2 regions of the Dorea formicigenerans genome follow, and region 2 is predicted to be linked to the other one. Evidence: predicted binding sites of a transcription regulator. Region 2 holds the regulator's gene; the other holds the start of a gene.

Region 1 (15,398 bases), 1.5 Mb from region 2:
TATGATTATAGCAGGCAATGATGAGGCAAAAAGAAGTAAGATATGGCGAGTGGTTACCCTTGTATCCTCAGTGCTGATCATTTTAATCGCAGTATATCTGCTGACGAGAATGTTCACGACTAATCCAGTAGTAGGAAACTGGGAAAGTGAGGATGCAACGATTGCGCTAAAGATTGAGAAGAACGATACGATTCAGGTAGATATCACGGATATTGCAGAGAATACAGATGCAGCCGTAGAGATGAATTACAGCGTAGATATGAAGTCAAAGATTATTACCATCACAAAAGATGAGGAGCAGATTGACAAGGCAGTTGAGAAAGCGGACGGTGCATATACAAAAGAAGATCTGGAGAATGTACTGGATGATCTGGATTCATCTTTTTCATACAGCGTAGATGGCAATCAGCTGACACTTACAGAACGAGAATATGGGGAACAGTTCACGTTCATCAGAAAGTAGGTATCAGACAAAAGAAATCTAAAACGAAAATATCAGAAAATCTGCCGTGTGGCAGGTTTTCTGCATGTGAAGGAGCAAAAATCATGTACAGAGATCACACGAAAGAAGTTCAGATTGGAAATGTTACGATCGGAGGAGGTAATCCGATCAGAATACAGTCAATGACAAATACGAAGACGGAAGATGTGGAGGCGACTGTTGCCCAGATTCTTGCTCTCGAGAAAGCCGGCTGTGAGATCATCCGCTGCGCTGTGCCGAATATGGATGCAGCGAAAGCAATTGGTGAGATCAAGAAGCAGATCCATATTCCACTTGTGGCAGATATTCATTTTGATTATAAGCTGGCGATTGCAGCGATTGAGAACGGGGCAGATAAGATTCGTATTAATCCGGGTAATATTGGAGATGAGCAGAGAGTCCGTGCTGTTGTTGAAAAAGCAAAAGAGTACGGTGTTCCAATTCGTGTTGGTGTGAATAGTGGATCACTGGAAAAGCATCTGGTAGAGAAGTATCATGGGGTGACTGCAGAGGGACTTGTAGAGAGTGCCCTGGACAAAATACAGCTTATCGAGGAGATGGGATATAATAATCTTGTAGTCAGTATCAAATCTTCTGATGTTATGATGTGTGTAAAGGCACATGAACTGATCGCCAAGAAATGCCCATACCCATTACACGTAGGAATTACAGAGGCAGGAACATTATTGGCAGGTAATATAAAATCCTCAGTAGGTCTTGGACTGATTCTGGGACAGGGAATCGGAGATACAATCCGTGTGTCACTGACTGGATCACCATTAGAAGAGATCAAGACAGCGAAGATTATTTTAAAGACACTGGGACTTCGCACAGGTGGAATTGAGGTTGTATCCTGTCCGACATGCGGAAGAACCCAGATTGATCTGATCGGACTTGCAAATCAGGTCGAAGAGATGGTTGCAGATATCCCACTGGACATTAAGGTCGCAGTTATGGGCTGTGTGGTCAATGGACCGGGAGAAGCAAAAGAAGCAGATATTGGAATTGCCGGAGGAAAGGGAGAAGGACTCCTGATCAAAAAAGGCGAGATTGTAAAGAAAGTAAAAGAAGAGGAACTATTAGAGACATTGAGACAGGAGCTGTTGCATTGGAATGAGTAAACCGTTCTTTGAAGTATTCCCTACGTTAAAGGCAGGGGAAGATATACGTAATATGTTCGAAGGAGCGCAGGTATTAAAAGTGACGACCAACTCTGACCGGACATTTTTAAGAGTGCATATAGTAAGCCGTCATCTGATTCAGAAAACATTGGTATACGAGATGGAGCACCTGATCAAGAACCAGCTTTTCGGAAGAAGTGCCGTGCAGGTAGAGATTCGAGAAAAGTATGAGCTGTCCGGACAGTACACGCCAGAGAATGTGATGGCGGAGTATCTGGACAGCTTTCTTGCGGAGCTGGATACAAGAAGTGTTGTAGAACGCAATATGCTGCAGAATGCGAAATGTACCTTTGAAGAAGGAAATATTCTTTGCATGCAGTTAATCGACACTGTTATTGCGCAAGGAAAAAAAGATTCTCTGACAGATTATTTAAAAGGTGTGTATGCAGAACGTTTCGGATTGCCCATTGAGATTCGTGTCATGTATAAAGAACCAAAAGAAAGTACTTTGAAATACAATGATATGCGTCTGCAGCAGGAAGTAGACAGTATACTGGATCAGGTTGAGGCTGTACAGAAGCAAAAAGAGGAAAAAAAGCAGGAAAAAGAAGCAAAGTCTGGGGAAAAAGAAACATCTGGAAGCGGACAAGGTGGAAAAAATTCCGGAGACGGAAAAAATTCTGGCAGTCCTGCAAAAGGTGGATTTTCAAAAGGCAGTGGATTCCAGAAGGGTGGCTTTCGTGATAAGAAGGTGTTTGTGAAATCTGCGAAGATGGATCTTGATGAGTCAGGTTTGATTTACGGACGCCCATTTGACGATGAGCCGATTGAACTGTCAACCGTGATTGGTGAGATGGGAGAAATTACATTTCGAGGAAAAGTCATTAGCTTTGATACAAGAGAAATCCGCAATGAAAAGACCATTGTCATGTATGCAGTGACAGACTTTACTGATACGATCATGGTCAAGATGTTCGTGCGTAATGATCAACTTGCAGATGTACTGGCTGAAATTAAAATGGGTGCATTCCTGAAAATTAAAGGCGTGACCAATATTGACAAATTTGACGGCGAACTTGTCATTTCTTCTGTGTTTGGAATTAAGAAAATTTCTGATTTTACAGAATCCAGAAAAGACAATGCGGTAGAAAAGAGAGTGGAGCTCCACTGTCATACGAAAATGAGTGACATGGACGGAGTTTCCGAGGTCAAAGATCTTGTAAAGAGAGCACATGACTGGGGGCATAAGGCAATTGCGATTACAGATCATGGTGTGGTACAGGCGTTCCCGGACGCGAATCATTATATTGAGACACTGGATAAAGACGATCCATTTAAAGTTATTTATGGTGTGGAAGGATATCTGGTCGATGATTTGCAGGATGTGGCAGTCAATGAGAAAGGTCAGTCTTTAAAAGGAACCTATGTTGTATTCGATCTGGAGACGACGGGATTTAGTTCGGCAAAAGATAAGATTATCGAAATTGGTGCAGTTAAAGTTGAGAACGGAGAAATTACGGATAAGTATAGTACATTTGTGAATCCGAAGATTCCGATTCCATTTCGAATCACACAGCTTACAAGCATTACTGATGAGATGGTTATGGAATCACCGGAGATTGAGACAATTCTCCCACAGTTTCTAAAGTTCGTAGGAGATGCAGTGCTGGTAGCGCACAATGCCAGTTTTGATGTGAGCTTTATCGAAGAAAATTGCAGGCAGCAGGGCATAGAACCGGATTTTACTTCTGTAGATACGGTGGGACTTGCTCGTGTATTATTACCGACACTTTCAAAATTCAAGCTAAACGTTGTGGCAAAAGCACTGAATATTTCTCAGGAACATCACCATAGAGCAGTGGATGATGCCAGAGTTACCGCAGAGATTTATGTGAAATTTATTCAGATGCTGGAAGAACGTGGAATCGAGACACTGGATCAGATGAATCATTTTGGCGCGCACAACGCGGAAGCAATCCGTAAGATGCCGTCTTACCATGTCATTGTTCTGGCAAAGAATGATATTGGACGCGTGAACCTTTATACATTGATTTCCAAGTCACATCTGGAGTATTTTGGACGTCAGCCGAGAATGCCAAAGAGCGAAGTGTTAAAATACAGAGAGGGTCTGATTATTGGAAGTGCTTGTGAAGCAGGAGAATTGTATCAGGCAATACTGGGAGAAAAATCTGCAGAGCGGATTGCCAGAATTGTTAATTTTTATGATTATCTGGAAATACAGCCACTTGGAAATAACCGGTTCATGATTGATAGTGATCGTGTGGAGAAGGTTCAAAGTGAGGAAGATTTACGTGAGATCAACCGTGAGATCATCCGTCTTGGAGAACGGTTTGATAAGCCGGTCGTGGCGACCTGTGATGTGCACTTTATGGATCCGGAAGATGAAGTGTACCGCCGTATCATTATGGCAGGAAAAGGATTCAAAGATGCAGATCAGCAGGCACCGTTGTATTTGCATACGACAGATGAAATGCTGGAGGAGTTTGAATACCTTGGTTCAGCAAAAGCAAAAGAAATTGTCATTGACAATCCCAATATGATTGCGGATATGGTGGAAAAAATATCACCAGTCCGCCCGGATAAGTGTCCACCGGTCATTCCAGATTCAGATAAAACGCTTCGTGAAATCTGTTATAACAAGGCACATTCTATGTATGGAGATCCGCTCCCGGAGATTGTTACAGAGCGTCTGGAACGTGAGCTTAATTCCATTATTTCCAACGGATTCGCCGTTATGTATATTATCGCACAGAAATTGGTGTGGAAATCCAATGAGGACGGATATCTTGTAGGATCCCGTGGGTCGGTAGGATCTTCTTTTGTTGCGACCATGGCTGGAATTACAGAGGTAAATCCATTAAGCCCACATTACTATTGCCCGAAGTGCCACTACAGTGATTTTGAATCCGAAGAAGTACGGGCTTACGCAGGGGGCTGTGGATGGGATATGCCGGATAAGGAGTGCCCGGTGTGCAAAACCAGGCTTGTAAAAGATGGATTTGATATTCCGTTCGAAACATTCCTTGGATTTAAAGGAAATAAAGAGCCAGATATCGATCTGAACTTCTCAGGAGATTATCAGAGTAATGCCCATAAATATACGGAAATTATTTTCGGAGCCGGACAGACGTTCCGTGCCGGAACGATTGGTACGTTGGCGGATAAGACAGCATTTGGGTATGTAAAGAACTATTTTGAAGAGCGGGGAACAAGAAAGAGAACTTGCGAAATTGACAGGATTGTTCAGGGATGTACCGGTATCCGCAGAAGTACCGGACAGCATCCGGGAGGAATCATTGTACTTCCTCACGGGGAAGATATCAACTCATTCACTCCGGTGCAGCATCCGGCAAATGATATGACGACTGATATTATTACGACACATTTTGACTATCATTCCATCGACCACAACTTGTTAAAATTGGATATTCTGGGTCATGATGATCCAACCATGATCAAGGCACTTGAGGCATATATCAGTTCGCCTGCTATGGAAAATGAGTACAATGAGACGGATCATCCATTTGTAGCAACAGATATCCCTCTGGATGATCAGGGGGTAATGTCTTTATTCCATGATACATCGGCACTTGGAATCACACCAGATGATATCGGGGGATGTCCGGTAGGATGTCTTGGAATTCCGGAGTTCGGAACGGATTTCGTAATCCAGATGGTAGTAGATACAAAACCACAGACACTTTCAGATCTGATCCGTATTTCCGGATTGTCCCATGGAACGGACGTATGGCTGAACAATGCGCAGGAGCTGATTAAGAGCGGTAAGGCAACCATTTCTACAGCAATCTGTACCCGAGATGATATTATGACATATCTGATCAACAAAGGACTGGATAGTGAGGAATCCTTCACGATCATGGAGCGAGTGCGTAAAGGTACCGTTGCAAAAGGAAAATGTAAAGATTGGCCGGAGTATAAAAAAGATATGTTGGAACATGATGTGCCAGAGTGGTACATTGGTTCCTGTGAGAAAATTAAATATATGTTTCCGAAAGCCCATGCGGCAGCCTATGTCATGATGGCATATCGTATCGCCTATTGTAAGGTAAATTATCCGCTGGCATACTATGGAGCATATTTTGGAATCCGTGCAGATGCATTTTCTTATGAAATTATGTGTCAGGGCAAGGAAAAACTGCAATACTATATTGATGATTATACAAGACGGTCTGATTCTCTCAGTAAAAAAGAACAGGATACAATGAAGGACATGCATATTGTTCAGGAAATGTATGCGAGGGGATATGAGTTTCTGCCAATCGACATTTATCGCGCAAAAGCAACAAAATTCAGTATCGTAGACGGAAAGCTGATGCCACCGTTTTCCAGCATTGACGGAATGGGAGAGAAGGCTGCAGAAGCGGTGGAGGAAGCGGCAAAAGATGGTCCATATCTGTCCAAAGATGATTTTAGAAACCGTACGAAAGCAAGTAAGACGGTTGTAGATTACATGGCAGATTTAGGACTTTTAGGAGACCTTCCGGAGTCCAATCAGTTGTCATTATTTGATCTTTAACAGACAAAATGGGCAAAAAATGGACAGAAAAAGGTATACTTATAAAAGTATGTTAAAATTAAAATAATGCTTTTCAAACGCCATATTTTGTAGTAATATAATGGGGCGGAACACAATATCTTGTGATTTTGAAGAAACTAAATAGTTTCTTACCGGAGTGAGTGTGAATTGTGGAACACAAGATGTTGTGGTGGATCCGAAAAGCAGAAGAACAAAGATATATAAGAAAGGCGTGAGACATGAAGATGTTAGTGAAGACGAAAGTAATCAAAAGAAATGGAGAGGAAGTCGGCTTTGATCTGGAAAAGATCGAGAATGCAATCCGCGCAGCTAATGAAGAAGTTGATAATATTTACAAACTGAATGAATTCCAGGTCCGGGCAATTGCAGATGATATTGCAGGACAGGTAAAAAAATCAACTCACGCTATACATGTAGAAGATATTCAGGATATGGTAGAGACTGGAATTATGGGAATGCGTGGCTATGAAGTGGCACAGAAGTATGTGCGCTACCGTTATAAACGTGAATTGGCAAGAAAGTCCAATACAACAGATAACGGGATCCTTGCACTGATTGATAACATTAATGAAGAAGTCAATCAGGAAAATTCCAATAAGAACCCGGTGATCAACTCCACGCAGAGAGATTATATGGCAGGAGAAGTAAGTAAAGACCTTTCCAAGCGTGTACTTCTTCCGGAAGAGGTTGTAGAAGCACATGAACAGGGAATCATTCATTTCCATGATTCAGATTATTTTGCACAGAAAGAGCACAACTGTGATCTGATCAATCTGGAAGATATGCTTCAGAACGGAACCGTCATCAGTGAGACAATGATCGAAAAACCACACAGCTTCTTTACAGCGTGTAATGTGACGACTCAGATTGTAGCACAGGTCGCAAGTAATCAATATGGAGGACAGTCTTTTACACTGGCACATCTTGCACCATTTGTGGATATCAGTCGTAAGAAAATCCGTAATATTGTTATCTCTGAACGTAAAGCATGTGGGGAGAGTCTGGATGAGGCAATCATTGACAAACTGACAGACTGCCGTCTGAGAGAAGAGGTAAAAAGCGGAATTCAGACAATCCAGTACCAGCTTATCACACTCATGACATGTAACGGACAGGCACCGTTTGTTACCGTATTCATGTATCTGGATGAGGTGGAAGACGGTCAGACAAGACAGGATCTGGCACTCATCATTGAAGAAGTATTAAAACAGAGAATGCAAGGCGTTAAGAATGAGAAGGGTGTTTGGATCACACCGGCATTCCCGAAACTGATTTATGTCCTGGATGAAGATAATATTACAGAAGATTCTAAGTACTGGTATCTGACAGAGCTTGCAGCAAAATGTACTGCAAAGCGTATGGTTCCGGATTACATTTCTGCAAAGATCATGAAGGAACTGAAAAAGGGTGAAGTTTATCCATGTATGGGATGCAGATCTTTCCTGACAGTAGAGGATTCTCAGATGCTTCCAAACGGAAAGCATAAATTCTACGGGCGTTTCAATCAGGGTGTTGTTACAATTAACCTGGTAGATGTAGCATGTTCCGCAGAAGGAGACATGGACAGATTCTGGCAGATTCTTGATGAGAGACTGGAGTTATGCCACAGAGCACTCCGTTGCCGTCATGAGAGACTTCTTGGAACTATTTCAGATGTGGCACCGATTCTCTGGCAGTACGGTGCATTGGCAAGACTGAAAAAAGGTGAGACCATTGATAAGCTTCTATATGGCGGATATTCAACCATTTCTCTTGGATATGCAGGCCTTTATGAGATGTGCATGCGCATGCTTGGAAAGACGCATACAGATCCGGAAGCCAGACCATTTGCAATGGCAGTTATGCAGAGGTTGAATGACAAATGTGCCCAGTGGAAAGCTGCTGAGAATATCAGCTATTCTGTATATGGTACACCGATGGAGTCTACCACATACAAGTTTGCAAAATGTCTTCAGAAGAGATTCGGAATCATCAAAGGAGTTACAGATAAGAATTATATTACGAACAGTTATCATGTACATGTATCTGAGCCAATCAATGCATTTGACAAGCTGGAGTTCGAGGCAGAGTTCCAGAAACTGTCACCAGGAGGAGCAATCAGCTATATTGAAGTCCCGGATATGCAGCAGAACATTCCGGCAGTCCTTTCTGTGATGCAGTTCATCTACGAGCATATTATGTACGCAGAATTGAATACAAAGAGTGACTACTGTGAAATCTGTGGTTATGATGGAGAGATTCAGATTAAAGAAGACGAAAGTGGAAAGCTTATCTGGGAGTGCCCGAACTGTGGGAACCGTGATCAGGATAAGATGTCAGTAGCCAGAAGAACATGTGGATATATCGGAACACAGTTCTGGAATCAGGGAAGAACACAGGAGATTAAGGATAGAGTCTTACATCTGTAAAAGCAAATTGCGGAGTTAAAGTATAAAATTATACGGTTCCCGGATTTCGCATTAAAATTTGCAGATTAGTTGGAAAAAATAAAGGCTGGGAATTTTATATGAATTATGGAGAAATAAAAAAATATGATATAGCAGATGGTCCGGGAGTTCGAGTGACATTGTTTGTCTCAGGATGTCGTCATCACTGTAAAGGTTGTTTTAATGCAGAAACATGGGATTTCCATTATGGGAATCCGTACACTGAGAATACTGAAAAAGAAATTTTGGATGCATTGAACCATCCATACATTGCAGGACTTACACTTCTTGGCGGAGAACCATTTGAACCGGAGAATCAAAGAGAACTTGTAAAGCTCTTAAAAAAAGTCCGGGAAATGTATCCAAAGAAGAATATCTGGAGTTATTCCGGGTATGTATATGACAAAGATCTGATACCAGGTGGAAGAGCCTATACAGAAGTCACGGATGAGATGTTGTCTTATATAGATGTACTGGTAGATGGTCCGTTTGTAGAAGATTTGAAGGATATTACCTTACAGTTTCGGGGAAGCAGTAATCAGAGAATTTTAAATCTTCGTGAAATGAAATTATAATACAAGAGCAGATGCGAATTATAGAATATATAGTTTGTGTCTGTTCTTTTTTTTGAGAGAAGCTATGATATCAGATGAAAGATAAGAGGAGGAAATGTATATGTTAAAGAAAAAATTTGACTGGAAGGAATTAGGGATTGATCTTCTGGTGGATCTGGCAGCAGGAATGCTTGGTGCGGTTGGAATTTATAATTTTGCGCTGAATGCGAATTTCCCGGTAGCAGGATTTTCCGGAATTGCAATCATACTGTATCATCTGTTTAAGATTCCAGTTGGTGCAGGAATGATACTTCTGAATATCCCGGTCACCATTTTCTGTTACAAATATCTTGGAAAAACATTTTTCCTAAAGTCAGTAAAGACAACTCTGATCTGGTCCGTACTGACAGACTATGTGGCACCGATGCTTCCAGTGTATAATGGAAACAGGCTTTTGGCTGCACTTTGCATGGGTGTATTATGCGGAATAGGATTTGCGCTGATTTTTATGCGAGGTTCCTCTACCGGAGGACAGGATTTTATCAGTATGTCCATCAAGAAAGCAAAACCACACATGACACTCGGTATGATCACATTCGGTTTGGATATCTGTACGATTATCCTTGGAAGTGCACTGGTATTCAAAGAAGTTGACGGACTGATTTATGGAATCCTTGTGACATATCTTATGGCGACGGTTATGGATCGTATTATGTATGGAATTGATGAAGGTAAGATGACATTGATTGTAACAAAGCAAGGAAAAGAGGTGGCAGAACAGATTGATGAATATGCAGGCCGTGGTTCAACGATTCTGGAAGGTGTGGGAAGCTATAGTGGTGAAAAAAAAGACGTGGTCATGTGTGCATGCAATAACAAGCAGATGTATACGATAAAAAGAATGGTAAAAGAGATAGATCCGAAAGCATTTACGATCATTATGGAATCCAATGAAGTTGTCGGAGAAGGATTTAAGCAGGAATAGAGATATCTAAAAGGACAACATTTATAAAAATAAGATTCCTTTTTTGATAGTTATTGAAAAAAGGAATCTTATTTTTGCGATACAAGTTATGAATTCAATTGCTCAAGAATCTTTTCGGCGTTGTAATCAGGAAGCTGTTGCAATGCAATATCATAAATAGGTTGGATAATATCTAGTGGCTCTAGGAGTGATTCTGCAATTTGATTGACAGAATACTGTAATTCAATTCGTTTAATAACTTGCTTGATTAAATGGAGTCGTTCGCCTTCAATTCGCCCGGCACGTTCACCTTCGATTCGCCCGGCACGTTCGCCTTCGATTCGTCCCTCAAGCCGTCCTTCCTCGCGGCTGACCCGTCTGGTCTCCTGTACGTCGTAAGCCTGAAAATTGTCAAACATCATACTGAATTTCCTCCTTGTGATCTGGTCTGTAACCTCGTAAACTTCTTCATCAGGTACATTTAATTTATGAAGAAGAACGGCGATCACTTTACCAATAATTTTTAACAGATAATCTGGGGTGTCTTCTGTAAGATGTTCCGTGTATTTTTTAGGGATATCTTTTAAGGCATGAAATTCTGAGGAACTCTGAAGCTGATTAATCAGAAAGATTAAAGAGAGTTCGTCGTTCTTTTCAATCAAATCCTGTTTGGAATATTTGTTTAACGGAACGACCAGGTAATTGAAACTTGGTATGTAATCTCCGAAGACATCACTCAAAAAGACGCGATTCTTAAAGTTCAACGGTGCAGACCATGTGCTGCTCCCCTCGTAATATACGATAGGCAGGATTGGTGGATAAAGAAAATCCTTAGATTTTGTGGTACCTTTATGTAACTTTTCCTGTTGCGCGGCATAATCTGTCCAGATAAATACAATATAACGGAGTATTCGGAAGGACATATCAAAATCATTTTCTGACTGGTGTTCGATGAGTGCAATCAGATAAATCTCAGAATTGCCTATCCAAATTTTATTCACGGTATCAGAGTCTCTGGATTCCTGAAATAAAGGCAGAAAATGTGAAGAAACATTTTCAATATCTTCGGGCTTAATCTCTTTAAAAAGAGGAATGTCCGTGTAACCTTTTAGGAACTGAGCACAAAGTACCGGGTCTCCGAATACAATTTTAGCAGCGTTGTCTTTTGTGTGAGTATTGTGTACCCCATTTGAAGTTGTCGTATTGTTTGTTTCCATAAATCTCCTCTCTGGGCAAATGTGATATGGAAACTATCTGAATATATTTTAACATTTTGAGTATAAAAAGACAATGCAAAAAGAGCATATGATGAGAAAATGTAATTACATTCAGAAGTACCGTATCATTTGCCCGGTGAAACTGTAGCTATACCAGTGCCGGGAATCACTGAAAGCTGCGGTGAATGAGTAACTTCATCAAAAATCTGAGTGAATTATTTGCTGAAAAAGCAAATGAAATTCAGAATTGAAATCTTGGCTAGAGATTTCTATGGGCGTTGAAACATAATGAAAATATCATGCCCGAAATTTGATGTAGATGTAGTGTAACATAGGGAGAATAATAAAGCAAGAAAAGACTGAAAGAATTGTGAGACTAAGAGAACCATAGGAAAAGTCGAATTATTTTCCCTATGGTTCATTTTAATATTAATTGCATTGTATGCTATATATTTTCACCAGTTCTGTAATCATTTCAACAGCCTTATCCATACCTTCTACTGTAATATGTTCATACGGTCCGTGATATGCGTATCCGCCGGTTCCGAGATTCGGGCAAGGAAGACCGCGGAAACTGAGCTGGCATCCGTCTGTACCGCCGCGGACTGGTAAACACACTGGTGTAAGACCGACAGCTTCGCAGGCTTTTTTTGCATTATCAATCAGATGCATATGCTGCTCAATTACTTCTCGCATATTGCGATATTGATCTTTTAATGTGAGTGAGACAGTTCCTTCACCCCATTTTGTATTTAAGTCGTCTGCAATCTGCTGCATAATTTCTTTACGGTGATTGAAATTTTCTGCATCGTGATCTCGGATAATATAGTTCAATTTTGCATAACTGCACTCACCTTCCATCTTCATGAGATGATAAAATCCTTCATATCCATCTGTATCGCGAGGCCTCTCACCTTTTGGAAGCATAGAATCAAATTCCATAGCGACCAGACTGGCATTGATCATCGTATCTTTGGAAGAACCCGGATGTACACTGACTCCGTGAAATTCTACGACAGCACTGCTTGCGTTAAATGTCTCGTATTCAATTCCGTTTTCCATACCGCCATCCAGTGTGTAAGCAAAATCAGCACCGAATGTTTGCAAATCGAAATGTGAAGCGCCGGTTCCAGTTTCTTCATCAGGTGTAAATGCAATACACAGGGGACCGTGTGGAATGCTTTGAGTTTTCAGTCGTTCGACCATAGTCAAAATGCCTGCGATTCCAGCTTTATCATCGGCACCAAGAATTGTTGTTCCGTCACTGGTGATTAATGTGCGTCCTTTCATAGATTTTAAATGCGGAAACATTTCCGGACTTAAGACAAGTTCACTTTCGCCAAGTGCAAGAGCTTCTCCATCATAATTCTCTGTAATCATCGGTTTTATATCATGGTCACAATAATCTGAAACCGTATCCATATGTGCAATAAAACCAATTGCAGGTGCATTTTCACATCCTGGAGTTGCCGGAATCTTTCCATACAGAAAGCATGTGTCTGTCAATGTTACATCACAGATGCCTAATTCCTCCATTTCCTTTTTTAAAACATTTGCCAGGTCAAACTGGCACTGGGAAGAAGGTGTTGTCTCACTTTCCTCATTGCTCGGTGTGCGAATTACCACATATTTCAGTAATCGTTCATATGCGTTCATAAAATATAACTCCTTTAAATTAATAGAATATTAAAGATTTATCACTGTGATACTCACAAAATGTTCTGTGCATCACAATCGTATATCCTGACATTATTCTTTGCAGACATCGACCCATTTTTTTGCACCTGAGACTGATTCTAATTCTGCAATTGTAAGTTTGACTGCACTGTGGTCATTACCTGCTGCTGGATATACAATATCGAATTTTTTCAGGGATTCGTCTAGATAAACAGGAATTCCTTCTTTGATGCCGAATGGGCATACACCGCCCGGAGCATGTCCAATATATGCTTCAACGTCATCAAATGGAATCATTTTTGCTTTTGCATGAAATGTATCTTTATACTTGTGATTATCGATTCTTACTGTTCCTTCCGTCAGAATCAAAATCGGGGTATCACCAATCAAAAAAGATAATGTTTTGGCAATCATGCCTGGTTCTACACCAAGTGCCTGCGCTGCAAGCTCTACTGTTGCGCTGGAATCCTCCAGTTCGATGATATGGTCTACATAACCTTTTTCTTCCAGATATTTTTTTGCTTTCGCTAATGACATAATAAAAGCCTCTTTCCAAACTGATATCATAGATATCAGAAAAATGATATTTTGTAAAACTCTCTGACCTTAATGTTTCTATTGTATCATAAAAATGGTTAGAGAAAAGCAGGAAAAATTTAATTTTTTGTTCGAGATGTATTTACGAATTCGTTGCTTTTCGTCTAAGGGGTGGTATATAATAAAATGAAAGTGTTCCATGGTACCTTGTATTATTTAAATAGGTATTTAAGGAAGTATTCTTGAAAATATGATCAGGAGGCATAGAGAATGAAATTAACAAAGTTATTGGAGCGTCTGGATTACAAGGTAGTCGCAGGCAGTGATAATATAGAGATTACAGAACTTGTCAATGATTCCAGAAAGGTCGTACCGGGCAGTGTGTTTGTGTGTATCAGTGGTGCTGTCTCGGATGGTCATCAGTATGTAAAAGATGTAGCAGAAAGAGGTGCTGCAGCGGTTATTGTGGAAAAAGATGTGGAAGTGCCAGAGGGATTGACAGTTATCAAAGTAGAAAATACAAGATACGCACTGGCACTTATGTCAGCAGCCTACTTCGGATATCCGGCTGAAAAGCTTAAGACCATTGGAATTACCGGTACCAAGGGTAAGACGACAACAACTTATATGGTAAAAGCTATTTTGGAGGAAGTAGGACACAAAGTCGGATTGATTGGTACGATTGAGGCAATCATCGGAGATAAGACCATTCCATCTAATAATACAACACCGGAGTCTTACACGATTCAGAAGTATTTTGCACAGATGGTGGAAGCAGGATGTGACTGTGTGGTTATGGAGGTTTCTTCACAGGGACTGATGCTTCACAGAACCGCAGGGATTATGTTTGATATCGGAATCTTCACAAATCTTGGAGAAGACCATATTGGACCGAATGAGCATAAAGATTTTGAGGACTATAAGCGCTGTAAAGGACTTCTGTTCAAACAGTGCAAAGTTGGAATTGGAAATGTAGATGACAAGTGGTTCGAAGATGTATTTAAAGATGCAACCTGCGAAATTGAGACATTTGGATTTGGGGAGAAGGCAGATCTTCGTGCAATCGATGTGAAGCACATCTCAAGACCGGGATATCTTGGAGTTTGGTACCATGTGACAGGACTGATGGACTTTGATGTGGAAATCGACATTCCTGGAGAATTCAGTGTGTACAATTCACTGACAGCTATTGCAGTATGCAGACATTTTAATGTACCGGTCGAGAAAATCAAAGATGCACTGAAAGTCGCAAAGGTCAAAGGTCGTATTGAGATGGTCAAGGTATCCGATGATTTTACACTTATGATTGACTATGCGCATAATGCTATGGCACTGGAAAGCTTGTTACACACACTTCGTGATTACAATCCGGGACGTATTGTGACGGTATTTGGCTGTGGCGGAAACCGTTCTAAAACAAGACGTTATGAGATGGGAGAGGTATCCGGAAAACTGTCTGATTTTACAATCATTACTTCAGATAACCCGAGATTCGAAGAGCCACAGGCAATTATTGATGATATCATCGTGGGTATGAAAAAGACAGATGGAAAATATATCGACATCTGTGACCGTAAAGAGGCAATCCGTTATGCCATCGAGCATGGACGTCCGGGTGATGTCATTGTGCTGGCTGGAAAGGGACATGAGACATATCAGGAAATCAAAGGCGTGAAATATGACATGGATGAGAGAGTCCTGATTAAAGAAGTATTGGAAGAACTTAAAGGAGAGTAATGTTCGCTGATATTATTATTGATATTACGCATGAAAAATTAGATAAAGTGTTTCAGTATCGCATCCCCCCAGAACTTGAGGGGGTGCTTCAAGTTGGAATGGAAG
Region 2 (15,398 bases):
TTATTTCTCAGCATTTTTGTATACTTCCATAGCTGCTGCCACACCTTCGCCTGTAGCAATCTTAACATTATTCTGAAGCATAACTGCTTCAAGAGCACCAAGAAGGATCAGGATATTTCTCTTCTGGCTTGAATATCCCATGTTACCAATTCTTAAAATCTTGCCGTCCAGTGGTCCGAATGATGTTGCAATTTCGATTCCGAACTCGTTGAGAAGTGTTCCACGGATTACCTTTCCGTCTACTCCTTCCGGAATATTGATTGCTGTTACAACCGGCATCTTGTGCTCGATATCTCCGAAAATGCTAAGACCCATTGCATTCAGACCAGCACACAGAGCCTTGTCATTGAGGCTGTGTCTTGCCCATCTTACTTCCAGAGTCTCGTCCACGATACAGCGGAGTGCTTCATGTACTGCATACTGCATACTTGTAGCCTCTGTATGATGGTTCAGACGTCTTGGGCTCCAGTAATCCTCAAGCTGTGCAAGATCCAGATAGTTACTTGGGATTCCTGCAAGTGAACCGTTTACATCATCTGCTGTACGGATTCCTTTCTCTACTTTCTTTCTCTTCTTAACAATCTCTTCAATCTGCTCATTGTATGTAATCAGTGCAGAACCTGAAGGTGCTGAAATACATTTCTGTGTACCGGAGATACATGCGGATAACTTCCAGTCGTCAACGTGTACTTCTGCTCCACCAAGTGTTGCAACTGCATCTACAATCAGAAGTGCACCATATTTCTCACAGATTTCACCAATCTCTTTCAATGGCTGCATCATAGATGTAGAAGTCTCACCGTGGATAAATGCAACGGCTTTGTAGCTGTCTTTCTTTAATGCCTCTTCAATCTCTTCCGGCTCAAATACAGTTCCCCATTCTCTCTCAAGAAGTGTGATATCTGCTCCACATCTCTCCAGAATCTCTGCAAGCAGATATCCAAAACGTCCGAATGCAGGAATCAAGACTTTATCTCCCGGACAGATTGCTCCTGTCAGAACTGTCTCAAGACCTCCTCTTGATGTGGTATCTACAAGATATGTCATTTTATTTTGTGTCTGGAACACATAGCGCTCCATCTCCATTGTCTCATTCATAAGTGCTGTAAATTCCGGATCGAACTGTCCGAGAATGTGTGCGCCCATTGCGCGAAGTACGCGAGGATCTGCTTCAACTGGTCCCGGTGTCATAAGTGTGCGTGGTGATGGATTAATCTCTTTAAATTTCATGTCTGTCATCCTCTCTTTTCATGTGTTGTTTCTGTTATTTTTTCCTGTTTTTTTCTTAGAAATCCATTGGAAAGATGCTTTTAAACATTCTTCTGAAAGCATCTGATATTGGAAATTTTATTCCTGATATCGAAAAAAGAGGTGCAAAAAACCAATAAGCTTGTTCCCCCATTGGATTTTTCAACCTCTTTTTAATGACATTATTATACCCACAAATTCCCTATATTTCAAGAGAAAATGCGATTTTGAGAGTTAAAACCCAAAACCGCATTTTAAAATTTAAAGTTACTTTATATCCAATTCCACCGGGCAATGATCTGATCCCATAATATCTGTCAATATCTTCGCGTCTTCCAGTCTGTCTTTCAGACTCTCGGATACACAGAAATAGTCAATTCTCCAACCTGCATTCTTGGCTCTTGCACTAAATCTGTAAGACCACCAGGAGTAGATACCTGTCTGCTCCGGATAAAAATACCGGAATGTATCTACAAATCCGGCATTCAGAAGCTCTGTGAATTTCTGACGCTCTTCATCGGTAAATCCGGCATTTTTCCGATTCGTCTTTGGATTCTTCAGATCAATCTCTGTATGCGCTACATTCAAATCACCGCAGAAAATAACCGGCTTTGTCTCTTCCAGCTTTTTCAAGTATGTAAGAAAATCTTCCTCCCATTTCATACGATAATCCAGTCTTGCAAGCTCGCTCTGGGAGTTTGGTGTATACACGGTAATAAAGTAAAAATCTTCAAACTCCAATGTGATCACACGCCCTTCCTGGTCGTGCTCCTCGATTCCAAGTCCGTAGCTTACGCTGATTGGTTCCTGCTTGGTAAATATTGCTGTCCCCGAATAACCTTTTTTCTTCGCATAATTCCAGTACTGATGATATCCCGGTGTGTCCAGTTCAAGCTGTCCTTCCTGCATCTTCGTCTCCTGAATGCAGAAAATGTCTGCGTCCGTCTCCTGAAAAAAATCCATAAATCCTTTTCCGGCACATGCACGGATACCATTTACATTCCATGATATGAATTTCATTTTAGTCTCCTGTGTTCTTGTCTTCTATTTTTTTCTTCCATTTTCAAAATTGACAGTAACGGCATTAGTAATACACTTTTCTTAAAAACAGACCCCTTGCCGGTGCCAGAAATCCTGCCAGGCTTCTGTCTTCTGCTGCAATGACGACCGGAATCATAGAGGCTTCACGCTCTCCTGTTCCGACCTCCAGAAGTGTGCCTGTCATAATCCGGACCATATGATACATAAACCCGGTTCCATAATAAGTAATACGGAGCTTTTCTCCATTACTTACAATTTTAATGTTGGTAACCCTGCGGACTGGATCCTTATTCTCACTGTCATCCGTAAAGCTTGTAAAATTCTTCGGTCCGATCATATAATCTGCTGCCTCGCGCATTGCTTCGATATCCAGCTTATGTGGATAATGATAGCAATATCTTCTGGAAAATACATCTGGTTTTTCTCTGCAGTCAATATAATATTCGTACTTCTTGCCTTTTGCACTTTTTCTCGCATGGAACCCATTTTTCATCAGTTCCACTTTCATGATCCGGATATCTTCCGGTAAATATCTGTTAATGGAATCCTTCAATTCCTTTACATCGTAAAGCTTGGAGAGCTGTACGCTTGCAACCTGTCCACGTGCGTGAACCCCTGCGTCAGTTCTCCCGGAGCCATCTACACGGACTCTGTATCCGACCAGTTTTCCAATGCTCCACTCTAATATATGCTGAATTGTATTATCTGTCGTCGCCTGTCTCTGCCACCCCTGATAGCGGGTGCCATCATAAGAAATTGTTAATTTGTATGTTCTCATTTTTCTTCCTTATCTAATATCTTCTTTAGCTCGTCCATAAAAGTATTCACATCTTTAAATTCACGGTATACAGATGCAAATCTTACATATGCTACTTCATCCAGATCTTTCAGTTCGTCCATGACAAGTTCGCCGACCACACTGCTCGGAATTTCCTTTTCTTCCAGACTGAATACCTTTGTCTCTATATTGTTCACCGCCTGCTGGATCTTCTCTGTCGGCACCGGACGCTTATAGCATGCCCGGATAATTCCGTTTTCAATCTTCTGACGGCTGTACTGTTCTCTGTTGTTATCTTTTTTTATAATTATAAGAGGGATTGTCTCTATCTTTTCATAAGTTGTAAAACGCTTCCCACATATATCGCAGGCACGTCTTCTTCGAATGGAGCTTCCGTCCTCTGCAGGTCTGGAATCAATTACTTTTGTGTCAGGATTTCCACAATATGGACATTTCATATTCTTTCGCGCTCCTTTTCCTAATCTTTCCTTATTAGTATATCTTGTGGCGTACGAGAAGTCAAACCACTATTACTCCCATTTCCCGGACTTTTTCTTAATTTTTTCTTATTTTTTCTCATGCATTTCTACCAGTATGACATCTGGTCCGATTTTGCAAATGCATTTGTAAGGAATGATATATTCGGAGCCGTCACAGAAGAAGTTACAGAACTTTGATGTCTTTGGAATAATGATTGCTTCGATCTGTCCACATTTTTCGTCAAAGACAAAATCTACAATGTAGCCTAATTTTTTACCGTCACAGGCGTTGATGACTTCTTTTCCTTGAAAATCGTTCAGGCGCATATTCATCATCCACATATATTTTTAATATAGTATATGCAGTAAGAATGTCGAGGTCCTTCATGGATTTATGCATTGTTTTTTCTTCTGCGGATATATTTTGTCAGATTTTTTCTTCAAGAATCACTTAAAATCTTGCCAATTTTAACCCGCTCATGTATGATTAAAGGTAGAATACTTTTAGCAGGAGGCTATACTATGAAGAAACGAGTTGTTGTCGCTCTGGGACACCGGGCACTTGGAACAACATTGCCGGAACAGTTAGAGGCAGTGAAAAAATCAGCGAAAGTAATTGCCGATCTTATCCAGAACGGATATCAGGTAGCTATTACACACAGTAATGCACCTCAGGTCGGAATGATACATACCGCATTGAATGAGTTTGCAAAGCAGCATGAAGATTATACAGCAGCACCTATGTGTATCTGTTCAGCCATGAGTCAGGGATATATCGGTTATGATCTCCAGAACAACATTCGCGAAGAGCTTTTAGACCGCGGGATTTTCCGCACAGTCAGTACCGTTCTTACCAGTGTTGTTGTGGATCCTTATGATGAGGCATTCTATACACCAACCAAAGTTCTCGGTCGTTATCTGAATGCAGAAGAAGCTAATCTGGAGCGGAAAAAGGGAAATTATATCGTGGAAGAGCCGGGAAAGGGATTCCGTCGAATCGTATCTGCACCGAATCCAGTCAGCATTGTCGAGATTGATGCAATCAAAGCCCTGTTAGATGCAGATCAGGTTGTTATCGCATGTGGCGGTGGGGGAATTCCGGTACTTGAGCAGGACAATCATCTCAAAGGAGCCAGCGCTGTTATTGAAAAAGATCTGACTGCCGGTAAGATGGCAGAAGAGACAGATGCTGATATGTTGATCATTCTGACAAGTGTTGAGAAAGTTAAGATCCATATGGGACGTGCCGATGAAAAAGACCTTGGCGAAATTACAGTCGATCAGGCTAAAAAATATATGGAAGAAGGACATTTTGGAGTTTACAACATGCTCCCGAAATTCAATGCTTCCGTAAACTTTGTAGAAGGCAGAGAAGGCAGAAGTGCACTCATCACTTCTTACGATAAATTAAACGAGGCGCTGGAAGGAAAGACCGGAACAGTGATTCGTTAGATTCCATCTTGAATTTAAAAATGTTTTTAAAAGAAAAGTATGGTTGATAACAAAAATCTCTCTCAATTGTTATCAACCATACTTTTTTGTCTATTCCTTTAATCCATATCCTGGGATTCCATCATTTCGAGACGTTCCACTGCCTCTGCAATGTTCATCTGTTCAATGGCCTTTTTTTCTTCAATCCTCATAAGTTCCAGACGCTTTACACGCTTGTCCAGTTCATTTTCTGTCAGATAATGATACACACTTTTGGGAACAAACTGTTTCCACTCCTGATCTGTAGCGATAAGCTCCCGTACTTTTGATCCAGTAATTCCTTTCTCTTCTTCCGTTTTTCTCCAAAGAATATTCACATCCAGGTCAAGGCTTCGTAAAATCTTGTACTTTTCCTCATCCCAGGCATCAAACATTCCTACATAGTATACTGCTTCTTTGGGTGTATACTGTGCGATATACTCCGGCATGCTGATCGGGAATGGAATAAAATCATACTCTTTCGCAGGCACATTAAATTCTTCCATTGCACCGCGGATCATTTCACACCGCTCAAAATAGGTCAATGGATTCCCTGCTTTCGTTCCTCTGTTCTCATCATGCACCGTATCCCGCGTGTGAGCTCCATCCGGATTCGTGATTCCGATATATAATTTGTCGCAGCGCATCTTTGCTGCAAGAATATACTCCATATGTTTCAGGTGAAGCACCTGAAATCTTCCATTTACAATTCCCGTTCTTGTCATTTGTATACCCGTTTCCTTTTTATTTCCCAATTAAATGTAATACTTCTTCTTTACTGATCAGTCCAAGCTGCTTTCCTGTCACTTCTCCATTTTCAAATACAACAAGCATCGGAATGGACACAACCTTATACTGTCTTGCAAGATCCATGCACTGGTCTACGTCCACTTTGCAGATCTTTACATCATCTACTTCTGCTGCCACTTCTTCAATAACCGGTCCAAGCATCTGACACGGTCCGCACCAGCCGGCCCAGAAATCAACCAGTACCTTTCCTTCTGCTTTTAATACTTCCTGCTCAAATGTATCTCCTGTTACATGTACAACTGCCATATATGCTTACCTTCCTTTCATCTATTCATTATCTGCACAGATTCATTTTTTTATAACTGCATCTTTGTACAGCCTGTCTGTACTATATTTTCTCTGACTTCATCTTAACGGCCGACACTTACTCTGTCAAGGTATTCCCCGACCATCCGAAATTCATCTTCGTAAATACAGTTCGGCATCGTGCCGTCATGAACTTTCTGCCTGCACTCCTCGTAATCCATCCAGCGAACCGCTTCCACTTCTTCTTTCTGTAATTTGAGGTTTTCAATCTCCACCGGTTCTGTGTATACATAGACTGAACTAAGTTCTCTGTCCCGAAACATTTTCCCATAAAATTCTGCCTCAAATGCTCCGTAATGTACACCTATATAATGAAGTTCTTCCGGTTTTGCCTCAATACCAAGTTCTTCTTTCAGCTCGCGAATGGCTGATTCAAGAATCTCATCTCCGGCGTCCACATGTCCTGCGGAGGATATATCATAGCTGCCTGGATTGGAATCTTTTGTCTGGCTGCGCTTCTGTAAAAGAACGTCATAACCACTCTTCTCATTCGGACGCACAATCCACATATGCACTGTCGCATGCAGACTTCCTTCACGGTGCGCAACCACTCGCTCTCTCACAATTCCGGTTTTACTGCCGTCTGGATTTAAAATATCGAAAAGCTCCATTGGTTCTCCATTCAACACTGCTGACACCAGTGTATCATGACCATCATAGACAAGCTTCAGTGAGAAGAATGGCTCTTCATCTGCAAGAAGCCGTAAAAATATCCGGTCGCCTTCCCAGATATTTAGTTTCAACACGTCCTCTTTTTTCACCCATTCCAGTTCACCTTCATCGCATGCTATGGGTTTTCCTTCGAATTCATCAGCAGTAAACAGATGCATATACTCTGTCACACCATTTCCAGATACAAATGTCACAATCCCACGGAACCGATAAGAAGTCAATGTATATCCTGTCTCCTCTTTCACTTCACGAAGCACACACTCCTCCGGACTTTCATCTGCTTCAAAATGTCCGCCCACACCGATCCATTTATCCTTATTCACATCATTTTTCTTCACTGTACGGTGAAGCATTAGATATTGCCCATCTTTTTCTATATAACATAAAGTACTAAGTGATGTCATTATTGGTTTCCTCTTTTCTTATAAATAATGGCTGATAAATAACGTAATTCACTGGATTTCCATTACACTGAAAAATGTGCTATACTAGCACTAATCGCCAGATTACTTTTTATTATAGACATTATATGGGAGAAATGCAATGAATCGAAATATCGATTATATCATAGATGAAGACAGTGCCGGCCTTAGAGTTGAGCAATTCTTACGCCGAAAGCGCTACTCCGGGCAGAATCTGTCGGAGATTAAAAGAATGCCGAAAAGTATCCTTGTAAATGGGGTACATTATTATATGCGTCAGGAACTTTCTACAGGAGACCACCTGCAGGTGCGTATCTGTGAAACAAAGAATTCTGAGAAGATTCCACCGACAAACCTGCCGCTGGATATTATTTATGAAGATGAGGATCTTCTTGTGCTGAACAAGCCTGCCGGCATGCCGATTCACCCGTCTTTAAATAATTACACAAACTCTATAGCAAATGCTCTGGCTTACTACTTTCAGTCTCAGGGGAAACCTTTCATTTTCCGGTGTTGTAACCGTCTGGACCGGGATACTTCGGGACTTACCATTGTGTCCAAGCATCTGGTCAGTGGCAGTATTCTCTCGGACATGACAAAATACCGTGAAGTTCACCGGGAATATCTCGCAATTGCACGAGGTTCTGTCACACCTTCCGAAGGAACCATCCAAGCTCCGCTCGGGCGCAAGGGCGGAACCATCATCGAACGGACCGTAGACTGGGAACATGGAGAAGATGCAGTCACCCATTATAAAGTGGTAAAAGAAGCAAATGGGCACAGCCTTGTCTCTCTTCGTCTTGAGACCGGCCGCACCCACCAGATCCGTATTCATATGAAATATCTCGGTTATCCACTGATTGGTGACTACCTGTACAACCCAGACATGGAGTACATGACACGTCAAGCTCTGCACTCCCACCACATGGAATTCACCCACCCGATTACCGGGGAACATATGAGTTTCACTGCACCGCTGCCAGAAGATATGGCTCGGGTTATGCAGGAATAATTCAAGAATTTTATCAGAAATATTTCTTCAACTCATTTTGACGATTTTCACAATTTGTGATCATTACATTTTCAATGCTCTTTTCTTTTAACAAGGAGCGGATCTTCTCGGCCCGCTCCTTGCGGATTTCATCGTCACATTTATTCAGAACGACACAATATTTCCGGTCTTCCACGCCTTTTCGTGCACCTTTCACTGATGAAAGGATTTTTGCAATATCCTCTTCTGCTATCAGATGTTTATAACTCGTATTTAAAAACTGAACTGCAAGGTCTTTTCGAAAGCAGACTTCTTCTAATGGCTTTCCTAATGCGTCCATTCCCACAACCGCAATGACATCTGTACACTCCGGAATAATGACCGGTTCTTTTTCAATTGGCACCTTACAAGGAAGATGCTTTGCTCCATCCGCTTCAATTAGTACAACCTCCGCTTCCTGCAGAACTTCCTGTAAAAATGAACCATCTGGCATACGCATCTTTTTCACAGATTTCTTATTTTCCATCTGATTTACTGCTGCCTGATCTCCTGCTGCAAGATTCTTATTACTTTCACAATCTGTACCGATGACCGCAATCTGGTCAGATTTCCAGAGACTTCTCACTTCTTCAATATTCCACGCACGGATTTCTTCTGGCGGGGTCTGCAAATGTGTACTTGTCGTCACAATTACTTTTTTCCCTTCTTCTCTGAAAATTTCAGCCAGCGCATACATGGTCGTTGTCTTGCCACCACCGCCGACCAGCGAAATGACTCTTCTTTCTCTCTCAGCCAATTTTTCATCTCCTCGCGTTTTTCTAGTTCACCTTTTACAAGTCTTCTCCCGTTTCAGTCGATGCTGGCTATATCAGATGCGCTTCCACCCACGCCAGTATATCCTCGTAAACCACCTGTCGGTCCAGCTCGTTTAATATCTCATGGCGGTCTTTCTCATAAAGCTTAAGGGACACATCTTTAATTCCACATTCCCGATACGTTTTTGCAACATTTTCCACACTTTTTCCGAAGTTTCCAACAGGATCGTCTGATCCTGCCACCAGATACAACGGCAAATCTTTTGGGATCTTTTCAATATTCTCTTTTTTCTGTGCATACTCAATGCCACAGAACATATGATAATATGCATTGACTGTAAAGCGGAACGTACACCATGGATTCGCCAGATAGGCGTCCACCTCTTTTTCATCACGCGTCAGCCAGTCCTTATCTGTTCTGGCAGGCTCAAACCGTTTATTATATCCACCAAATGCCATGTTATCCACAAATGCACTCCGGTAATCATCACCTTTAAATGCAGCGATGACTTTGCACAGTAATTTTCCAAAAAATAACGCGACTCCCGGCTGCGCTCCGGTTCCCATGACTATGACTCCGGAAAGGCCAGGTCCGTACATTTCCATATACTGACGGATCAGGAAAGACCCCATACTATGCCCAAGCATAAAATACGGCTTATCCGGATATTTTTTCTGCGTCATTTCCCGAAGTTTGTGAATGTCACCGATTACATATTCATTTCCATTCGTTTTATGAAAATATCCATGATATTCTTCATTTTGCACAGATTTTCCATGTCCCAGATGGTCATGTCCGACCACGTAAATTCCATGTTCGTTCAGATATTTTGCAAATGCATCATATCGGTCGATAAATTCGACCATACCATGACATAACTGCATAACCGCATGGATCTCCCCCTCCGGCTCCCATTCGATTGCATGAATCTGTGTCACTCCGTCCCGCGACGGATATTGAAATTCCCGCTTCATAATCTAGTCCTCCACCCACTCGAATGCACGACCGACTGCTTTCTTCCAGCCTTTTAACAAATGTTGTCTCTTTTCGTCTGTCATGTCTGCATGGAATGTTCGGGACAGTGCCCAGTTTGCGCGCACGTCCTCTACATCTTCCCAGTAACCCACTACAATTCCTGCAAGATATGCCGCTCCGAGAGCTGTTGTCTCCACACACTGTGGTCTGAGCACATCAACACCAAGAATGTCGGACTGGAACTGCATCAGAAAATTATTATTTGATGCACCACCATCTACTTTGAGCGTCCGGATCTGTACACCAGATTCTTCTTCCATCACTTTCAAAATGTCATTGGTCTGGTACGCCATAGATTCCAGTGCCGCCCGGATAAAATGTTCTTTTTTGCAGCCTCTTGTGATGCCCACGACCGTACCTCTTGCATATGGATCCCAGTACGGTGCTCCGATTCCGGTAAATGCCGGAACAAGGTAAACGCCTGCAGTATCTTCGACCGCAGTTGCATAACGCTCCGTATCTGCTGCTTTGCGGATCATACGCATCTCATCACGCAGCCACTGGATTGCCGCTCCTGCCACAAAAATACTTCCTTCTAATGCATACTGGACGGTTCCGTCTGCGCTGGCTGCAATAGTCGTAAGCAGTCCATTTTCTGAAGTCACAGCCTTTTCTCCTGTATTCATAAGCAGGAAACAGCCGGTTCCATATGTATTCTTCACTTCTCCGGCATCAAAACAGCACTGGCCGAACAATGCTGACTGCTGGTCACCTGCTGCCCCGGCGATTGGAATACTCTCGCCAAACATACCGACTTCTGTATATCCGAAAATTCCACTGGGCGGTTTTACTTTTGGCAGCATGTTCTTTGGAATCTTGAAATAATCCAGAATCTTCTGATCCCAGTCTAATTTATGAATATCGAACATCATCGTTCTGGAGGCATTGGTGTAGTCTGTCGCATGTACTTCCCCACGGGTCAGATTCCAGATCAACCATGTATCAATTGTTCCAAAAGCAAGGTCTCCATTTTCTGCCTGCTCCCGGGCTCCCTCTACATGATCCAAGATCCATGCCACCTTTGACGCTGAAAAATATGCATCAGGTATCAGTCCTGTCGTCTCTTTCACATAGTCCGTCAGACCATCTTCTTTTAATTGATCGATCCGTTCTGCAGTTCTGCGGCACTGCCACACGATTGCATTGTAAATCGGCATACCCGTCTCACGGTTCCACACAACCGTCGTCTCTCTCTGATTCGTAATTCCAATGGACGCAATCTCATCAGCACTTGCACCGATTTTACTGATTGCTTCGGTCGCAACAGATAACTGAGATGCCCAAATCTCCATCGGATCATGCTCAACCCAGCCTGGTTTTGGATAAATCTGCTCAAACTCTTTTTGCGCTACACTGCAAATATTTCCTTTTTTGTCAAATAAAATACATCTGGAACTGGTTGTCCCCTGATCCAGAGCCATTACATATTTTTTCATACACGTTCTCCCATCTTCTTTGTAGCGATCACCGGTACATTTGTCCCCGCAATATCCTGCACAATTATCTGCCCTGTTTCCACTGGCGCTTCTACGACAACATGTTTTAATTCTCGCACGCATTCTAATACTTTCGCCTTAGGAATATCCGTCTTCGTGCGCACCGGAAGCATGCGCCCGTCACTCATTTTCACCGTACTTGTCACGGTACGCTCCGGACTTACCAGTTCCTTTCTGGCATAAGCATCTCCGCGCTTGCAAGTATTTCCTGTAACACTTATAACCTCTCCACGTTCCAATACTGCACATAATTCACATCCAAGAGGGCAGCCGATACAGATTAGTTTCTTCTCCTCCATAGTCTATCCCTCCTTCACCGTGATGATAAGCTGTTGTAAATCCGGATATTTTAAAAGTTCTTCCCTGCCAAGCAGAATCTCTTCCATCTCCCCAGGTGCTACGACTGGACGTTTCTTTGTCTTAATCCGTTTCTCGCTATTCTCTTCCTTACAGTATACATCGACTGCACAGTTTTTTACAACTTTTCCGACACGAAACCGCACTTTCAATTTATCCGGCATCTTGGACAAATGAATGGCAGATGGAACGGTATAGCGGACACAGCCAAGAGAAATGAGTGGAATCACTGGATCATTATTATCATTCATCTTGGAAGCCTTACCTATATCTGAATCACTATACTGACTCTCTTGGTCTATGCCAGGATTACTGCTTTGATTCTCTTGTAAAATGTATCTCGCCGCACATGTTCCTGCTCTGTCCGCTTCCTCTGATACAAAATCCACAAGATCATGAACATGAAGCACATTTCCACAGGCAAATACTCCCGGCACATTTGTCTCCAGACTCTCGTCTACAACCGGTCCGCTGGTCACTGGATTTAATTTCACGCCCAGTTCCCGTGACAATTCATTTTCCGGAATCAATCCACAGGATAACAACAGAGTATCACATGCATATTCTTCTTCCGTTCCCGGAATTGGCTTTCCTTTCTCATCGACCTTGGCAAGTGTAATTCCTGTCACCCGTTCTTTTCCATGAATATCAACGACTGTATGGCTTAACTTCAGTGGAATATCATAGTCATTCAGACACTGCACAATATTTCTCTTTAGTCCACCGGAATAAGGCATCAGTTCCGCAACTACTTTTACATGTGCCCCTTCCAGTGTCATACGTCTTGCCATGATCAGTCCGATATCACCAGAACCTAAAATCACGACTTCACGTCCTGGCAGATAACCTTCCATATTTACAAGTCTTTGTGCCGTTCCGGCACTGTAGATTCCAGCCGGGCGATATCCCGGAATATTAAGCGCTCCTCTTGGACGCTCCCGGCAACCCATGGCAAGTATTACTGCCTTTGCCTGAATCTGAACGATACCTTCCGTACGACTAACCATAGTGATAATTTTATCTGTATATTTCTTCTTGCTATATTTATCTTGATCTGCTTCTGAATATTTTTCTTTGTTATATTCACACTGATCTGCTTGAAGACTACTCTTATACTGGCTCATGCTTTGAATACTCAGCACCATGCTATCGGTCACATATGGAATCCCGGCGTCTTTTACCTGCTCAATATAACGTCCTGCATATTCCGGTCCAGTCAGCTCTTCTTTAAATGTGTGAAGTCCGAAACCATTGTGAATACACTGGTTTAAAATTCCGCCAAGTTCTTTGTCTCTTTCTACGATTAAAATGTCCTTTATTCCCTGTTTTCTTGCTCCAAGCGCTGCTGCAAGTCCTGCAGGACCGCCTCCGATAATGACTAAATCACAAGTTTTCATTCCTGCCCCTCCCTACAGCCTGTCCTTATTTGTTCCTACAATGATTCGGGAATCCGGATTATTTTTACAGATTTCTTCCAACGGAATTCCGCACTCTCTGGACAGTATCTCCATAATCCTCGGTGTACAGAAACCTCCCTGGCATCGTCCCATGCCTGCCCGAGCTCTTCGCTTTACTCCATCCAGCGTCCGCGCTCCAAGCGGTCTTCGGATTGCATCCAGAATCTCTCCCTCAGTCACGGTTTCACAGCGACAGATGACCTGTCCATACGCTGGATCTTTCTGAATCAGTTCCTTTTGTTCTTCCAGACTTAGTTCTGCAAAATGTACGATTCCTTTACGCGTCTCTATGAAATTTTCTTTTTCCTGTAATCTGCCTGAACTTTTTTGTTTATCGGCTACTTCGAAACTTCTTAAATTCCCCGAATCTCCTGGATTTATTTGCCGATCTGTATCTTCCATCATTTTTTTTACTAAATCACAGACATACACTCCGATTGCCGGGGCACTGGTAAGTCCTGGTGATTCGATTCCAGCCACATCGATAAATCCTGGCACATCAGTTAATTCTTCTATCTGGAAATCTCCACCATCTTCATGTGCACGAAGTCCTGCAAATGATGTAATGACCTGGCGTGTCGGAATGCCTTTTACGGATTTCGCAGAATCATTTAACACCTTATCAAGCCCTGCTCTCGTCGTCGCATTATCTTCTTTATCTGGAACATCATCGGCAGTTGGCCCGATCATCAGATTGCCATGTATGGTCGGAGTTACAAGAACACCTTTCCCCATTTCCCCTGGCACTTGAAAAATAGTATGACTGACCAGAGTTCCCGCATTTTTATCAAGGAGACAATATTCTCCCCTTCGCGGTGTAATGTGAAGTTTCTTCTCACTGACCATGTTGTGGATTTCGTCCGCATAAACTCCGGCAGCATTGATTACATATTTTGAATATAATGTTCCCTGATTTGTAATGACTTCAAATCCACTTACTTGATGGCATCTCTGTATATCCTGCACACGCGTTCCAAATTGGAACTTCACGCCATTGATTGCTGCATTTTCTGCATAAGCAATATTCATAAGAAATGGACAGACAATTCCTCCGGTTGGTGCATAAAGCGCCGCATACACAGAATCCGCAAGTGCCGGTTCCAGTTCAAGCGCCTCTTCCCTTGTCAGGATTCTTAACCCTTCCACTCCATTTTCTTTGCCTCGCTCTTTCAGTTCTTCTAGTTTTGAAAGTTCTTCCTCGTTCTGACAGACAACTAGTGAACCATTTCTTTTAAACGGAAAATCCAGCTTTTTTGCCATCTCTTCCATCATAAGATTTCCCTGAACATTCAGTTTCGCTTTCAATGTATCTGGCTTTGCATCATGTCCTGCATGAACAATTCCACTGTTCGCCTTACTCGTCCCCTCACAGACATCACTTTCCTTATCCAGCACACAGATTTTCAAATCATAACGTGATAATTCCCGTGCCACAGCACAACCTGAAACACCCGCACCGATAATGATGATGTCATATTTCAAATCCGACATACCACGACCTCCTTGTTTTCTTCATAACAGAAGATATAACTTTATTGTAACGGATTCTGAATTGTGCGACAATACACAATGCGAAAGAAATGTATTATTCAAAATCGAAATAGCACCCCGCTGGTCAGACGGGGTGCCGAGGTTTGGGTATGGTTAGCTTACTAACCAAAATCTTTAAGAGGTTTTCACAAATTGGCTTATTTAATAAATTTTACGTGTTTGCAGATTTCTTCAATTGCTTTGTCTTTTCTCTGATTGAAAATGACTTTGTTCTCTTCGAAGAGATTACGTCCGTCTGTATCAATAGATACGATCAGAGGTCCTAATTCTTTTACGTGGCAGTGCCAGAGTGTCTCAGGCATTCCAAGGTCTCTCCACTGAGCATCCACAATTTCTTCTACTTCTGTAGCTGCTACAACTGCATTTCCTGCTGGAAATACACAGTGAAGTGCTTTAAAGTTCTTACATGCATACTCTGTATTTGGTCCCATTCCACCTTTTCCAATGATAATCTTCACACCAGTTTTTT

What was found. Region 2 encodes NrdR, which represses ribonucleotide reductase genes. Its sites were predicted from a motif close to CACAANATNTTGTG; they were not measured.
Region 1: the regulator NrdR is predicted to act here: its motif matches at 6,272-6,285, upstream of nrdD (anaerobic ribonucleoside-triphosphate reductase).

Annotation. Positions count from the first base shown of each region.
Region 1 is NZ_CP102279.1:2,289,106-2,304,503, reverse strand. Features, by position in the region: gene NQ560_RS11165 (hypothetical protein) at 2-463, shown strand; gene ispG (flavodoxin-dependent (E)-4-hydroxy-3-methylbut-2-enyl-diphosphate synthase) at 547-1,602, shown strand; gene NQ560_RS11155 (PolC-type DNA polymerase III) at 1,595-6,160, shown strand; gene nrdD (anaerobic ribonucleoside-triphosphate reductase) at 6,400-8,589, shown strand; gene nrdG (anaerobic ribonucleoside-triphosphate reductase activating protein) at 8,688-9,182, shown strand; gene NQ560_RS11140 (YitT family protein) at 9,283-10,146, shown strand; gene NQ560_RS11135 (Rpn family recombination-promoting nuclease/putative transposase) at 10,233-11,342, opposite strand; gene pepT (peptidase T) at 11,772-12,998, opposite strand; gene NQ560_RS11125 (YbaK/EbsC family protein) at 13,092-13,556, opposite strand; gene NQ560_RS11120 (UDP-N-acetylmuramoyl-L-alanyl-D-glutamate--2,6-diaminopimelate ligase) at 13,827-15,293, shown strand; gene priA (replication restart helicase PriA) at 15,293-15,398, shown strand, end outside.
Region 2 is NZ_CP102279.1:783,383-798,780, reverse strand. Features, by position in the region: gene NQ560_RS04045 (pyridoxal-phosphate-dependent aminotransferase family protein) at 1-1,230, opposite strand; gene NQ560_RS04040 (exodeoxyribonuclease III) at 1,516-2,268, opposite strand; gene truA (tRNA pseudouridine(38-40) synthase TruA) at 2,333-3,067, opposite strand; gene nrdR (transcriptional regulator NrdR) at 3,064-3,525, opposite strand; gene NQ560_RS04025 (YlmC/YmxH family sporulation protein) at 3,634-3,873, opposite strand; gene arcC (carbamate kinase) at 4,069-4,998, shown strand; gene NQ560_RS04015 (nucleotidyl transferase family protein) at 5,097-5,741, opposite strand; gene trxA (thioredoxin) at 5,761-6,072, opposite strand; gene NQ560_RS04005 (NUDIX domain-containing protein) at 6,177-7,208, opposite strand; gene NQ560_RS04000 (RluA family pseudouridine synthase) at 7,348-8,238, shown strand; gene yqeC (selenium cofactor biosynthesis protein YqeC) at 8,252-9,013, opposite strand; gene NQ560_RS03990 (alpha/beta fold hydrolase) at 9,081-10,007, opposite strand; gene glpK (glycerol kinase GlpK) at 10,011-11,504, opposite strand; gene NQ560_RS03980 (DUF1667 domain-containing protein) at 11,501-11,863, opposite strand; gene NQ560_RS03975 (NAD(P)/FAD-dependent oxidoreductase) at 11,867-13,318, opposite strand; gene NQ560_RS03970 (NAD(P)/FAD-dependent oxidoreductase) at 13,331-14,869, opposite strand; gene ttdB (L(+)-tartrate dehydratase subunit beta) at 15,067-15,398, opposite strand, start outside.